One region of the Paenibacillus sp. G2S3 genome, then DNA from elsewhere that is predicted to be linked to it. Evidence: a T-box and tRNA genes for the amino acid it is inferred to sense, from the RefSeq annotation. Region 1 holds a T-box; the other holds one or more tRNA genes.
What was found. A T-box is a leader RNA that pairs with one kind of tRNA and senses whether it is charged. The one in region 1 lies ahead of trpS (tryptophan--tRNA ligase), so its partner is inferred to be a tRNA-Trp.
Positions count from the first base shown of each region.

Region 2: it encodes a tRNA-Trp, which carries the amino acid that the T-box ahead of trpS (tryptophan--tRNA ligase) is inferred to sense. The anticodon was not compared.

Region 1 is NZ_CP126095.1:2,893,663-2,900,839, forward strand. Features, by position in the region: gene QNH28_RS12540 (aminopeptidase) at 1-566, shown strand, start outside; gene QNH28_RS12545 (cation:proton antiporter regulatory subunit) at 823-1,368, shown strand; gene trpS (tryptophan--tRNA ligase) at 1,444-2,439, opposite strand; T-box leader at 2,545-2,832, opposite strand; gene QNH28_RS12555 (hypothetical protein) at 3,028-3,453, shown strand; gene QNH28_RS12560 (winged helix-turn-helix transcriptional regulator) at 3,603-3,977, opposite strand; gene QNH28_RS12565 (sigma-70 family RNA polymerase sigma factor) at 4,203-4,739, shown strand; gene QNH28_RS12570 (DUF4179 domain-containing protein) at 4,732-5,853, shown strand; gene QNH28_RS12575 (pectate lyase family protein) at 6,288-7,177, opposite strand, start outside.
Region 2 is NZ_CP126095.1:5,795,640-5,802,816, reverse strand. Features, by position in the region: rRNA gene QNH28_RS25565 (16S ribosomal RNA) at 1-834, shown strand, start outside; rRNA gene QNH28_RS25560 (23S ribosomal RNA) at 1,068-3,995, shown strand; tRNA gene QNH28_RS25555 (tRNA-Asn) at 4,057-4,132, shown strand; tRNA gene QNH28_RS25550 (tRNA-Ser) at 4,136-4,227, shown strand; tRNA gene QNH28_RS25545 (tRNA-Glu) at 4,245-4,319, shown strand; tRNA gene QNH28_RS25540 (tRNA-Val) at 4,375-4,449, shown strand; tRNA gene QNH28_RS25535 (tRNA-Met) at 4,467-4,543, shown strand; tRNA gene QNH28_RS25530 (tRNA-Asp) at 4,570-4,647, shown strand; tRNA gene QNH28_RS25525 (tRNA-Phe) at 4,658-4,733, shown strand; tRNA gene QNH28_RS25520 (tRNA-Thr) at 4,761-4,836, shown strand; tRNA gene QNH28_RS25515 (tRNA-Tyr) at 4,842-4,927, shown strand; tRNA gene QNH28_RS25510 (tRNA-Trp) at 4,934-5,007, shown strand; tRNA gene QNH28_RS25505 (tRNA-His) at 5,031-5,106, shown strand; tRNA gene QNH28_RS25500 (tRNA-His) at 5,152-5,227, shown strand; tRNA gene QNH28_RS25495 (tRNA-Gln) at 5,247-5,321, shown strand; tRNA gene QNH28_RS25490 (tRNA-Gly) at 5,328-5,402, shown strand; tRNA gene QNH28_RS25485 (tRNA-Cys) at 5,415-5,488, shown strand; tRNA gene QNH28_RS25480 (tRNA-Leu) at 5,503-5,581, shown strand; gene QNH28_RS25475 (AraC family transcriptional regulator) at 5,709-6,458, opposite strand; partial or broken gene QNH28_RS29790 (BMP family ABC transporter substrate-binding protein) at 6,784-7,177, shown strand, end outside.

The DNA of each region.
Region 1 (7,177 bases):
TTCCAGAAGGTCATCTATGGCGTGGAGGCGGCGGAGAGAATGATAAGGGCGTGTATTTCGTGGCGAATATGCCAACGGAAGAGATCTATTCCATGCCTAATCGTACTGGAGTGAACGGAACTGTTAGAAGCACACTTCCATTGAATTTAAACGGACGTCTGGTCGAAGGGCTTTCATTTACTTTTAAAGATGGAAAAGTAGTAGCCTATGAAGCTGAGTCCGGACGTGAGCATCTGACCTCGCTTCTAGCAACGGATGAAGGTGCATCTTATCTAGGAGAAGTGGCTTTAGTGCAGCATGATTCTCCAATCTCTCGCTTGAACCGAATTTTCTACAATACAGGGATTGATGAGAATGCCTCCTGCCATTTCGCGTTGGGAAGTGCCTATCCTGTCAATATTGAAGGCGGTACAAGGCTTACGAATGAAGAGCTTGTGGCACGAGGTGCTAATGTAAGCTTAACGCATGTCGATTTCATGATCGGTTCGGCAGAACTGGATATCGATGGAGAACTTGCGGATGGCACGATTGAACCGGTGTTCCGTAAGGGGAATTGGGTGCTGTAAGGTATAAATGTAAGGTCGTAATCTCGCTTTAGGGAGTTACGGCCTTTTTTTTGGTGAAAGGATTTATGTTATAGAAAGTATTTTAATTCCTATGTGTTTTTGGTTAGGGTTGTTTCCTTTTTATAAACTGGTAAGCTTATGGTAGACCTTCTTAGTAGAAGGCCTATATTTTTATGCAAAGGAGACTTAGCCATGAATCATATGTCTTTATTAGTTATTAGAGATGGACGGAGAGCTGATGGGAGGGAAATCTACTATGAGCCATAGTTTTTGGGGAACAGGTGGGGGAGAAAGGGGAAGTGAAATGGATATTAGAGAAGTGGATTTGCCTGGCATTGGACGTAAATATTGCATGAATACACGCTCGGGAGAGAGCTTAACCATTGTTATTCATAATGATGAAAGACGTGAGATGTATCATTTAACTGATGGAGGCAACGAGACCCTGTCCAATGTGACGTTAGATGATGAAGAGTCAAGAACTGTATCGGCAATACTTGCTGGTATTACTTATAAGCCTAAGGCAGTCGAAGTCGAGGAAAATTTGTTTGAGGACCTGATTGTAGACTGGTTGCGGATTACTCCTGCTAGTCCTTTGATTGGAAGAACCATAGGGGAACTTGAGATTAGAGAACGTACGGGCGCTGCAATCATCGCTATTGTAGAAGCGGACAAGCGTAAATTCCTAAACCCTGGTCCAGAGTATAGCTTCAAGGAGGGATCGACACTTGTAGCCGCAGGGGACGCGAAGCAATTTATTGCCCTGAAGCGGTTGATGTCAGAGGATGTCCTTAGTAAATAATATTTTCTTAAAAAAACAGCCGGTGCTCTCTTCAATGGGGAGTCCGGCTGTTTTTTATTGCCCATACGAATCGTTTTATTTTGAAAAATAATTAAGACCCATGGCCTCGCGTACTTCGGTCATCGTGTCTTGTGCGATGCCGCGGGCACGTTTAGTTCCGGATATTAAGATATCCTCGACAACCTTGGGTCTGGCAGCATAATAGGAGCGACGCTCACGCATTGGTTCAATTAGCTGGTCTAGAGCTGTCGTGATAAGCTGCTTGCAGGCAGAACAGCTTATAGTGCCATTTTCACAGCCTTCGCGAATTTCTGGGGCGCCATGCGAACGAACAGCGCGATGATAGGCATAAATGGGACAAATATCTGGATGCCCAGGATCATTTTTATGAACGCGGGCCGGATCGGTTGTGGCTTTACGGATCTTGAAGGCAATCTCTTCTTTCGTGGAGTCCAGCTCGATGGCATTACCTAGGCTTTTACTCATTTTAGCATTGCCGTCTGTTCCCACTAGTCTTGGCATCTCGCTGATGAGCGCTCTGGGCTCCACAAGGATGGGGCTGTACAGCTCGTTGAATCTACGTACGATTTTGCGAGTCAACTCCAGATGGGGGAGCTGGTCTTCTCCTACAGGAATAATCGTCGCTTTACAAAAGGTTATATCCGCAGCCTGGCTAACTGGATACCCAAGAAAACCGTAGTACAGTTCATCTAAGCTGGAGTTCTTCGATTCGGCTTTAATTGTAGGATTATGCCGCAACGAATTCACAGTGACAAACATGGAGAATAGGACGGTCAGCTCAGCGATCTCAGGAACCATAGATTGAATAAATATTGTTGCTGTATCTGGATTTATACCCGCTGATAAATAGTCCAGTGCGATTTCATTTAAGTTTTGACCAAGTAGTTGAGGACGATCAAAGTGAGTCGTTAAGGCCTGAATATCTGCTAGAAACACAAAAGTATCGTACTTCTGTTGTAGATCCACTCGGTTCTGTAAGCTGCCCACGTAATGGCCAAGGTGAAGCTTTCCGGTCACTCGATCTCCAGTTAATACACGTTCTTTTATCATTTGAATTCCTCCTGTTTTGTTGCTTCTGATTCATACGATTGAGTCGCCACCACCAGCCATCATCCATGGCCATCACCTCCTTAAAATGACAAAAAAACCTCATCCAATAAGGACGAAGTTGTCGTGGTACCACCTTAATTGATCGTGTCACCATACGTTTCGTTGGCTTTACGATCTTCTCTTACCTGTACGGAGAGGGTTAAAAGATAATCTCGATACAGATCCCTTGATAACGGCGGGAACCCCGGCTATCCCTACAGCATCCTATCAAGATGGTTCGGAAGAGCAACTCTAAAGGCCATTCGATCAAGCGTTGGACACCGGTTCGCAGCAACCACCGGCTCTCTGAAGTCCATGTTCGTTTGTCTACTTACCCTTTGTCAGCGTTGTTCATGATATTTGGGTAATTGTAATTCTGATGCGTGAGTTTGTCAATAGGTGGAATAGAGGGTGATATCCGAAGTAACTGGGTTTTATAATCTAGTAAAAGTATAACTTAAATGTTTATAATCATCAGGAATTAAGTCCAATCTATCATTGCGGATTCACAATATACTATTCTATAACCTTGAAATGGAGTGATGATAAATGGCGACAATTATAAGTTATGGGTCACAGGCAAAAATCCCATTAGACCCGTTTACTACCGCTATAACGGTTGCAGGGATTCCTGGAGCTGGAGCGGGTCTAGCCACGGCGCAAGTAAATATTAGTCCGGCTAATCCGGCTTCTTTCTCCAGCAGAGTCGAGTTAAATGGTAGTTTTAGTCTTACTGCACTTGCTAACAGCCAATTTCTTGTTTTAATCCGACGTGCTGGAGTCGATATTTATAGCTCCTTTTTTCGTTTTACTACACAAACTGATATCCAATTAAATGTTCAGTGGGTTGATGGTCCTTATATTGGTATCCACAATTATGAATTGGTAATTCAAAATGATAGCAACTTGCCTATAAATCTATATGGTCCTATTTCATTCACAGCAACTGCTATTGGAGGAGAGGGCGTAATTTAAGTTCTGGAACAGTTAAATCGATCTGATTTAGCTGTCCTTTTTTTCAAGGGCGTATAATTAGTACCTCAACTTTCGCAGCATAAATCTACAAACAAACCCCAACCATTAAGGAAGGGGTTCTTAAAAGAGTGAACTTATAGTTCCTCTTGTTATTTATTCAAAATGCTATCCTCTAACACAGCATATTTATCGCCATACTGCTTAATGATATGCTGTTCTCCCCAATTACATAGAGAAGTCAAAATGTCACTTAAACTATCCCCATACTCACTAAGCTCATATTCCACTTTAGGTGGAACCTGATTGTATACGATCCGGTTGATGATTCCATCGGCCTCTAGTTCTCGAAGCTGTTGTGTTAACATTTTTTGTGTGATTCCGGGCATCAACTGTTTTAGTTCCGATGTGCGTTTTTTGCCATGCGTTAGATGACAGAGAATCACACATTTCCATTTCCCGCCAATGACTTCAAGTGTGGCTTCAACGGAAATATTGTATTTTTTCTTAATGGTTGTTGTTGTCATGATTGCCTCCAATGTATAGGTACATTTTTGTGCCTATGGTACTTTTAAGTGCGTACTATTGATTATGTCCAATTTTACCTATCATAACATTTATCGTTCAATTTTTATAGAATGTTATAATCTTAGAGTGCTCAGCCCCAAAAAAGTTAATACAAATAAAAACCGTTTCTATACCCTCCCCGTCTTAATCTATGAGAGGTTTAGGAGAGGGGGCTAAGAAAGGATATGACGATGACTAATGCAGAAATGAAGAAAGTGACGATTCTTGATACTCGGAGCGAGACGGATTTCTACGATTCCATATTGGTACATAGAGAGCAACTATACAGTATAGCCTACAGCTACTTGCGAAACCGGAATGATGCGCTTGAAGCGATGCAGGAAATGACTTGCCGGGCCTGGATCAAAAGAAAAACGTTAAAGGATCCCAAAGCGTTCAAATCATGGATTATTCGGATTCTGATTTATGTCTGTATAGATGAACAAAGACGCAGAAAACGTTCCATGCCGCTAGTAGATGAGAGATTAGGGGAGCAGATCACACATATTGGCCATCATCGGATGGAAATGCTGTGGGCACTCGAACAGGTTAAGCCCAAGTATCGCCATGTGCTGCTACTTAAATACTACAACGATATGACCTTGAGCGAGATCGCTAACATTCTGAGTAAACCTGAGGGAACGGTCAAGACATGGCAGCATAAAGGACTAAAGCAGTTAAGAACTATCATTAAGAATCGGGGTGATTGGAACCATGAGTAGTCAGGAGGAGCTTGCCATGTTAAGCGATGCTGAACGGATCCCGCAGGAACAAAAAATGGAGAGTGCTGCCGCACAAATCTATGCCATACAAGCAGGAATTGAGCTGGGTAAGAAGCGCGGTAAAAAACTAATGTTCGCCAAAAGCACGATGGCTGTAATGACTGCCGCTGTTTTGATCGCAGGATTACTCTTCTTCAATCCATCCCAATGGCTGCCTCAACAAGCCTCTACAAGTATTGAATCAAGTGATTGGGGGATGCTGGAACCTTTTAAGAAGTTGGCTGAATCTGACGTTGATGCCCTTACATTAGAATCTGCTATTCGAAACGATTATGTGCAAATCATCAATAAAAGCGCTGAGAAAAACGGGTATAAAATTACTCTGAATGCTGTGATCGCTGATGAAAATAAAATCATGCTGCTGTATACAGGGACGACAAGTGATGGTCAAGAAATTTACAACGTGAATAGTGTGTGGCTGACAGATGCGGTAACTGGACAGAGTATAGTAGACAAAAATGGGAATCGAAGTGGAATGGGATCACATGCTGAGGATAGTATTTATACTTGGCTCGGAAAAACTATCTATCCACTAGATAAGAATAAAGCATTTCCAAAAGAGGTGGTGGCGAATTTTCAGATCGCTTCAGTGGATCCAGGAATGCTAGCAAAACCAAAAACGGGAACGAATCTAGCTGACATGCGCTATTCTGATCGTTTAAAGGTGAGCTTCGCTATTGATCCAAAATTTTGGGAACAGAAGACTGAGATAGTAGTTATTAATAAGCCTTTTATGATTGACGGACATGAAGTGAATCTTTCACAGGTGGAGCTATCTCCATTAAGTATAGTAGTTAAATTTACGTTAAGTGAAGCATTAAAAACCGATTGGGAGATCAGGAATGAAATATTTGAAAAGACCCCCAGTACGTTGATTTCACAGGTTGGAAAGCAAAAAGTGGAAAATAAATCGATTGGCGGAAGTGGTAGTGAGGATGGATTTATAAGTAATTTTAGCAGCAACGTATTAGATCATCCGAAATCCATTCGTTTGAAGCTTGATACGGGGCCTGATCGCGAGAAAGAAGAGTATATTGATATCTTGAAAAAATAAGCAGCAAGAGATACGAGCTGAATTTGCAAAAATATGTATCGGAACACGCAATACAGACAAAAAGGCCGCAGATAGCGGCCTTTTATGTCTTTTGAAATAGTATGCAATTTTTGAAAATGACTTTATCACTAAACCTTACAAACCATTTGGACCGTATCGCAGCTATTTGCGTTGTTTAGTCCATTTTTCCGATCTATCGGACTGTATAGCACTTATTAGTCTATTTTCACACCGAATTGAAACATTATTGGATGAATAACGGCATCTGAGTCCGATAGCGTTGTGAAATGCCGTGAATCTTCGAAATATGGGCTCCTGAGTCCGATTCATCGGATGCTTGCGCTTTGAGCGTAGCGTAGAGTTACCACCGTCTGATTCACCGTTCGATTCGCTAGGTTTTCTATAGAGAGAATTTAGACCTCAAGTATATTCTACTAGTTACTGTAATTAGTCTTCAACCATTCCTCGTTTGACCAAGATAGTTTGCCAGCCCCCGAGCCGTAAACAGCTGTTAGTCTAGACTTCAGACTAGTTGGGTCATCTGTTGTATAGCTATAAGGAAGTGTTGTGAAACCGTTCCATGCGAATGCTTTAATCGCAGCAGGTACAGGTGATAGAGGACTATTAGCAAAAGTGCTGTCTCCACGGAATGTTGCTCCATCCAGGGAGTAGACCGTGTCTAGCGCCGCTATTGCCCCGGTATACTTACTATTGCTAGCATCAGCTTGATTGTTCCGAAGGGGATACACCACATCGATAATCACTGAACTTTCAAGCAATACTGCCCCTCCTTCAGTAGAGATTGCCCCGTTACTTGTTACACCGAAATGGTAGCCTTTGCTCGAGATAGCTTTTTCCATAGCTGATGTAAGACGTTTCTTAGCCAACCGAGTGTCTTCGTTATCCATTACAATATTATAGGCATGCGCATTACCGCTCCGAAGACGAGGCATACGATCTTGTATATCTTTATAGTAGTTGTGATGGAGTGTCACAGAAAGAAGCGCATTATCAGCTGCGAATTCTGTTGCACCTATTAAATGTCCCTTTTTTTGACTGGCAGCAATTGCAATGACATCGTCTTTACTTAGGCCAACTGAACTGCTTCTTAAGTAAGCATACATTGGATAAGCTGACTTGTTAGCTTCCATTGCATTTATTTGCTGAGTGACCCAGCTAGTTGCGCTTCTATCATCACCCAAGAAGGAGGACCAGGAAATAGTAACGCCGCTGCTACCTTTTTTAACATCCACTACGCCGTCATAGGATTTATTGAATGTACAATGGTCGATCCATACATTATTACTATTCTCTATAGTGATGT
Region 2 (7,177 bases), 2.9 Mb from region 1:
GGAACACCAGTGGCGAAGGCGACTTTCTGGGCTGTAACTGACGCTGAGGCGCGAAAGCGTGGGGAGCAAACAGGATTAGATACCCTGGTAGTCCACGCCGTAAACGATGAGTGCTAGGTGTTAGGGTTTCGATACCCTTGGTGCCGAAGTTAACACAGTAAGCACTCCGCCTGGGGAGTACGGTCGCAAGACTGAAACTCAAAGGAATTGACGGGGACCCGCACAAGCAGTGGAGTATGTGGTTTAATTCGAAGCAACGCGAAGAACCTTACCAGGTCTTGACATCCCTCTGAATCTGCTAGAGATAGCAGCGGCCTTCGGGACAGAGGAGACAGGTGGTGCATGGTTGTCGTCAGCTCGTGTCGTGAGATGTTGGGTTAAGTCCCGCAACGAGCGCAACCCTTAACTTTAGTTGCCAGCAAGTCATGTTGGGCACTCTAGAGTGACTGCCGGTGACAAACCGGAGGAAGGTGGGGATGACGTCAAATCATCATGCCCCTTATGACCTGGGCTACACACGTACTACAATGGCCGGTACAACGGGAAGCGAAGCCGCGAGGTGAAGCCAATCCCATCAAAGCCGGTCTCAGTTCGGATTGCAGGCTGCAACTCGCCTGCATGAAGTCGGAATTGCTAGTAATCGCGGATCAGCATGCCGCGGTGAATACGTTCCCGGGTCTTGTACACACCGCCCGTCACACCACGAGAGTTTACAACACCCGAAGTCGGTGGGGTAACCCGCAAGGGAGCCAGCCGCCGAAGGTGGGGTAGATGATTGGGGTGAAGTCGTAACAAGGTAGCCGTATCGGAAGGTGCGGCTGGATCACCTCCTTTCTATGGAGAATCGTTTCCTGCAATGGAAACATTCAAATCGGAAGTTAAACTTCCAAATCTCAGGTTTAGGCCTGTTACTCACTCGTTGCTCAGTTTTGAGAGTTTAAGCTCTCAAGTAAGACTTGATCCTTGAAAACTGGATACCGAAACGAATTTGCGTTTTAGAACATCTTTTAGCAACTTGTGTAAACAAGTAAATGTTATTAGTGAGATTTTTCTTTGGGAAAAATCAAGGTTAAGCTAATAAGAGCACACGGAGGATGCCTAGGCGCCAGGAGCCGACGAAGGACGTGGCGAACAACGAAACTGCCTCGGGGAGCTGTAAGCAAGCTTTGATCCGGGGGTGTCCGAATGGGGAAACCCAGCTGTGGTAATTCGCAGTTACTCATTTCTGAATACATAGGAAATGTAGAGGCAGACCAGGGGAACTGAAACATCTAAGTACCCTGAGGAAGAGAAAACAATAGTGATTCCGTCAGTAGCGGCGAGCGAACGCGGAACAGCCTAAACCTAAGAGCTTGCTCTTAGGGGTTGTGGGACGTCTCACATGGAGTTACAAAGGAATATGGTAGGCGAAGAGGTCTGGAAAGGCCCGCGATAGAGGTAAAAGCCCTGTAGCCTAAACTGTGTTCTCTCCGAGACGGATCCCGAGTAGTGCGGGGCACGTGAAACCCCGTATGAATCAGCAGCAGGACCATCTGCTAAGGCTAAATACTACCTGGCGACCGATAGTGAAACAGTACCGTGAGGGAAAGGTGAAAAGCACCCCGGAAGGGGAGTGAAATAGAACCTGAAACCGTGTGCTTACAAAAAGTCAGAGCCCTATTCATGGGTGATGGCGTGCCTTTGTAGAATGAACCGGCGAGTTACGTTTAACATGCAAGGTTAAGCCGAGAAGGTGGAGCCGCAGCGAAAGCGAGTCTGAATAGGGCGATTTAGTATGTGGACGTAGACCCGAAACCGTGTGATCTACCCCTGTCCAGGGTGAAGGTGCGGTAACACGCACTGGAGGCCCGAACCCACGTACGTTGAAAAGTGCGGGGATGAGGTGGGGGTAGCGGAGAAATTCCAATCGAACTCGGAGATAGCTGGTTCTCCCCGAAATAGCTTTAGGGCTAGCCTCGGTATAAGAGTAGTGGAGGTAGAGCACTGATTGGGTGCGGGGTCCGCAAGGATTACCAAGCTCAGTCAAACTCCGAATGCCATATACTTATTGCCGGGAGTCAGACAGTGAGTGCTAAGATCCATTGTCAAAAGGGAAACAGCCCAGACCATCAGCTAAGGTCCCCAAGTGTGTGTTAAGTGGGAAAGGATGTGGAGTTGCACAGACAACCAGGATGTTGGCTTAGAAGCAGCCACCATTGAAAGAGTGCGTAATAGCTCACTGGTCGAGTGACTCTGCGCCGAAAATGTAACGGGGCTAAACACACCACCGAAGCTATGGCTAGATACGTATGTATCTGGGGTAGGGGAGCGTTGTATGTGGGTTGAAGGTGTACCGTAAGGAGCGCTGGACAGCATACAAGTGAGAATGCCGGTATGAGTAACGAAAAGATCAGTGAGAATCTGATCCGCCGAAAGCCCAAGGTTTCCTGAGGAAGGCTCGTCCGCTCAGGGTAAGTCGGGACCTAAGGCGAGGCCGAAAGGCGTAGTCGAAGGACAACAGTTTGAAATTACTGTACCACCGTAATCCGCTATGAGCGATGGGGTGACGCAGGAGGGTAGTGACGCGGACTGATGGATATGTCCGTCTAAGCAGTGAGGCTGATGTGTAGGCAAATCCGCACATCATTAAGGCTGGGCTGTGATGGGGAGCGAAAATTGTAGTAGCGAAGGTCATGATCTCACACTGCCAAGAAAAGCCTCTAGCCAGGAGAAGGTGCCCGTACCGCAAACCGACACAGGTAGGCGAGAAGAGAATTCTAAGGCGCGCGGAAGAACTCTCGTTAAGGAACTCGGCAAAATGACCCCGTAACTTCGGGAGAAGGGGTGCCCCGGTAGTGTGAATAGCACGAGGGGGCCGCAGTGAAAAGGCCCAAGCGACTGTTTAGCAAAAACACAGGTCTGTGCGAAGCCGCAAGGCGAAGTATACGGGCTGACGCCTGCCCGGTGCTGGAAGGTTAAGGGGAGTGGTTAGGGGTAACCCGAAGCTATGAACCGAAGCCCCAGTAAACGGCGGCCGTAACTATAACGGTCCTAAGGTAGCGAAATTCCTTGTCAGGTAAATTCTGACCCGCACGAATGGCGTAACGACTTGGGCGCTGTCTCAACGAGAGATCCGGTGAAATTTTAATACCTGTGAAGATGCAGGTTACCCGCGACAAGACGGAAAGACCCCATGGAGCTTTACTGCAGCTTGATATTGAATTTGGGTACGATCTGTACAGGATAGGTGGGAGCCGTAGAAATCGGAGCGCAAGCTTCGGTGGAGGCGCCGTTGGGATACCACCCTGATCGTATCTAGGTTCTAACCTAGTACCCTTATCGGGTACGGGGACCGTGTCAGGCGGGCAGTTTGACTGGGGCGGTCGCCTCCTAAAGAGTAACGGAGGCGTTCCAAGGTTCCCTCAGAATGGTTGGAAATCATTCGAAGAGTGCAAAGGCATAAGGGAGCTTGACTGCGAGACCTACAAGTCGAGCAGGGACGAAAGTCGGACTTAGTGATCCGGTGGTACCGCATGGAAGGGCCATCGCTCAACGGATAAAAGCTACCCTGGGGATAACAGGCTTATCTCCCCAAGAGTCCACATCGACGGGGAGGTTTGGCACCTCGATGTCGGCTCATCGCATCCTGGGGCTGAAGTAGGTCCCAAGGGTTGGGCTGTTCGCCCATTAAAGCGGTACGCGAGCTGGGTTCAGAACGTCGTGAGACAGTTCGGTCCCTATCTGTCGTGGGCGCAGGAAATTTGAGAGGAGCTGTCCTTAGTACGAGAGGACCGGGATGGACGTACCGCTGGTGCACCAGTTGTTTCGCCAGAAGCATGGCTGGGTAGCTACGTACGGACGGGATAAGCGCTGAAAGCATCTAAGCGTGAAGCCCCCTCAAGATGAGATTTCCCAATTAGTAAGACCCCTTGAAGACGACGAGGTAGATAGGTTGGAGGTGGAAGTGCAGTAATGCATGGAGCTGACCAATACTAATCGGTCGAGGGCTTATCCTATACTTAAAACGCAAATTCAACTCGGATTCAGTTTTCAGGCGATCAAGCCTGGTATGAATATTCCCTGATAGCTCAGTTGGTAGAGCACTCGACTGTTAATCGAGTTGTCACAGGTTCGAGTCCTGTTCGGGGAGCCATATGGAGAGGTGTCCGAGTTTGGCCGAAGGAGCACGATTGGAAATCGTGTAGGCGCCACAAGCGTCTCGAGGGTTCGAATCCCCTCTCTCCGCCACAAATTTTACTTAGTATGGCCCGTTGGTCAAGGGGTTAAGACACCTCCCTTTCACGGAGGTAACATGGGTTCGAATCCCATACGGGTCACCAAATTTTCACTTGATTTTACATAGTGTAGTTTGGTACAATAACAATTGTTGTTTATGGAGGCTTAGCTCAGCTGGGAGAGCATCTGCCTTACAAGCAGAGGGTCGGGGGTTCGATCCCTCAGCCTCCACCATAAATATTTAAGAACGACGCGGGGTGGAGCAGCCCGGTAGCTCGTCGGGCTCATAACCCGAAGGCCGCAGGTTCAAATCCTGCCCCCGCAACCAATTTTCATTAAGCAATTGTATCTTTTGGAACCGTGGTGTAGTTGGCCTAACATGCCTGCCTGTCACGCAGGAGATCGCGAGTTCGAATCTCGTCGGTTCCGCCATTTTTACCTTGGCTCGATAGCTCAGTCGGTAGAGCAGAGGACTGAAAATCCTCGTGTCGGCGGTTCGAATCCGTCTCGAGCCACCATGATTTCCACAATAGAATGAGTGCCATGCCGGTGTAGCTCAATTGGTAGAGCAACTGACTTGTAATCAGTAGGTTGGGGGTTCAAGTCCTCTCGCCGGCACCATCCTTGGAGGATTAGCGAAGTGGCCAAACGCATCAGACTGTAAATCTGCTCACGTAAGTGTTCGGTGGTTCGAATCCATCATCCTCCACCAGTTTTTAGGGGCATAGTTTAAAGGTAGAACAACGGTCTCCAAAACCGTTGGTGTGGGTTCAATTCCTGCTGCCCCTGCCAAATTCTTTCTAAAGTTTAATATGGCGATCGTGGCGAAGGGGTTAACGCACCGGATTGTGGTTCCGGCATTCGTGGGTTCGAGACCCATCGGTCGCCCCATTTACTTTAACAAAGAAGAATGGCAACAAAATTCAGTTTAATATGGCGACTGTGGCGAAGGGGTTAACGCACCGGATTGTGGTTCCGGCATTCGTGGGTTCGAGACCCATCAGTCGCCCCATTTTACTTTAAAATGTTATTGGGGATTAGCCAAGCGGTAAGGCAACGGACTTTGACTCCGTCATGCATAGGTTCAAATCCTATATCCCCAGCCATTTTATGCGGACGTGGCTCAGCGGTAGAGCATCGCCTTGCCAAGGCGAGGGTCGCGGGTTCGATTCCCGTCGTCCGCTCCAAATTTTTCATATGGCGCCATAGCCAAGTGGTAAGGCAAAGCTCTGCAAAAGCTTTATCCCCAGTTCAAATCTGGGTGGCGCCTCCATTAATTTCATATGTGCCGGCGTGGCGGAATGGCAGACGCGCTCGACTCAAAATCGAGAGGGAAACCGTGGAGGTTCGAGTCCTCTCGCCGGTATATCAAAAGGTTTGTAAAGTCGCTTGTATAAGCAACTTTACAAACCTTTTTTGTCTTTGAGCTTTTATTCTTAAGCCGTTGAATTAGAGGCGTCTCTAATCAACGGCCTTTTGTGTGGAGTGTTGTTTTATTGACTGCTTAATCGGAATGCCCGCGGCGTGAGACCAACTTCACGTTTAAACATATTGCAGAATTGGGCGTCATTCACAAACCCAGCGGCAGCGGATACTTCAGAGATATGCATTTGGGTATGCTGCAAGAGAGATTTTGCATAATCCAGACGTTTCAATAGTAGATAGCGCAGAGGTGAAGAACCGAATCGCTCTTTAAATAAATGGCGGAAACGATCATAGCTGTATCCAGACATCTCAGAGAGTGTTGCGACTGATAGCTTATGGCGGTAATGCTCATTCATATAGTTTAGAACATATTGTACTCTGTCTTCCGTTGGAGACTGAAAACCAGAGGCGCTAAGAAGCCGTATCAGATGAACAGTGATTTCGCTCATTTGCAGATTCAATAGTTCGGAGAATCCATCTTGCTTGCGTGTAAATTCTGCTTTCATCCGAAGCAAGATTTGTAGAACAGTATGGTCTTTATCATCTTCATAGACGCCTTGCAAATTCTCCATATTTGGGTGATTTGAATGGAAGCCTACAAATAGTATAGTAGCATCCTCGCGATGGTTCTCGTCATGTTTATGATTGGGTGGTATTAGCGCGAATGAAGAAGAACGAAAATGATAACTTCGCGACCCCACATTAGTAGTGCCCGATCCATTTAAGTAATAGACCAGTTCATAGCATTCATGCTGATGCGGTGGAATATAGGTATTAACCTCATGTGCTGCATTTACAATATATAGAACACGATCCATGATGACCCTCCAATAATTACGTTTTAGCCGAATCGTACAAAAATATGACCGAAATCATATAATTATTTTCATTAATATTTGATATGATCGTATCAACAAATCCGAAAATTAGCAACCTGACTGGCCATCTCGTTCGGAAATTAGTCGGATAATTTATAAAAATGATAATTTTCTCTCTATTTTTGAGTCTATTCGTTAAAATCATTAAATTGTTGACAATGTAACTTGCAACATGAGAGTTTCCATCTAAATCGTGAAATATACAACGGACTAAGAAGGAGAGCCTCTCAAATTACTAACCAACTATAAATAGGGGGAATAGAAAATGAAAAAGAAAGTTCTTTCTTTGTTGTTACTAGTAGTAATGGTAATGGTCACAGCCTGTGGAAATAATACGTCGAGTAATGGATCTTCCGCGAATGCAGGATCTAATGCAGTCGAAGGTGGAGAAACAGGTTCAGGGGATAAACTCAAAGTTGTACTTCTGATTCCAGGAACACTTGGAGATAAATCATTCTTTGACTCTGCAAATAGCGGTTTGCAAAAGGTTAAGGATGAACTGGGTGCAGAAACAAAGGTTGTAGAAATGGGTGTCGATAAAACGAAATGGGAGCCTACGTTTAACGATATCGCCGCTGAGAACTGGGATGTTATTATTTCTGGCGGATCGGAAATTACAGAGATGTTTAATGCAACGGCTGAATTATATCCAGACAAAA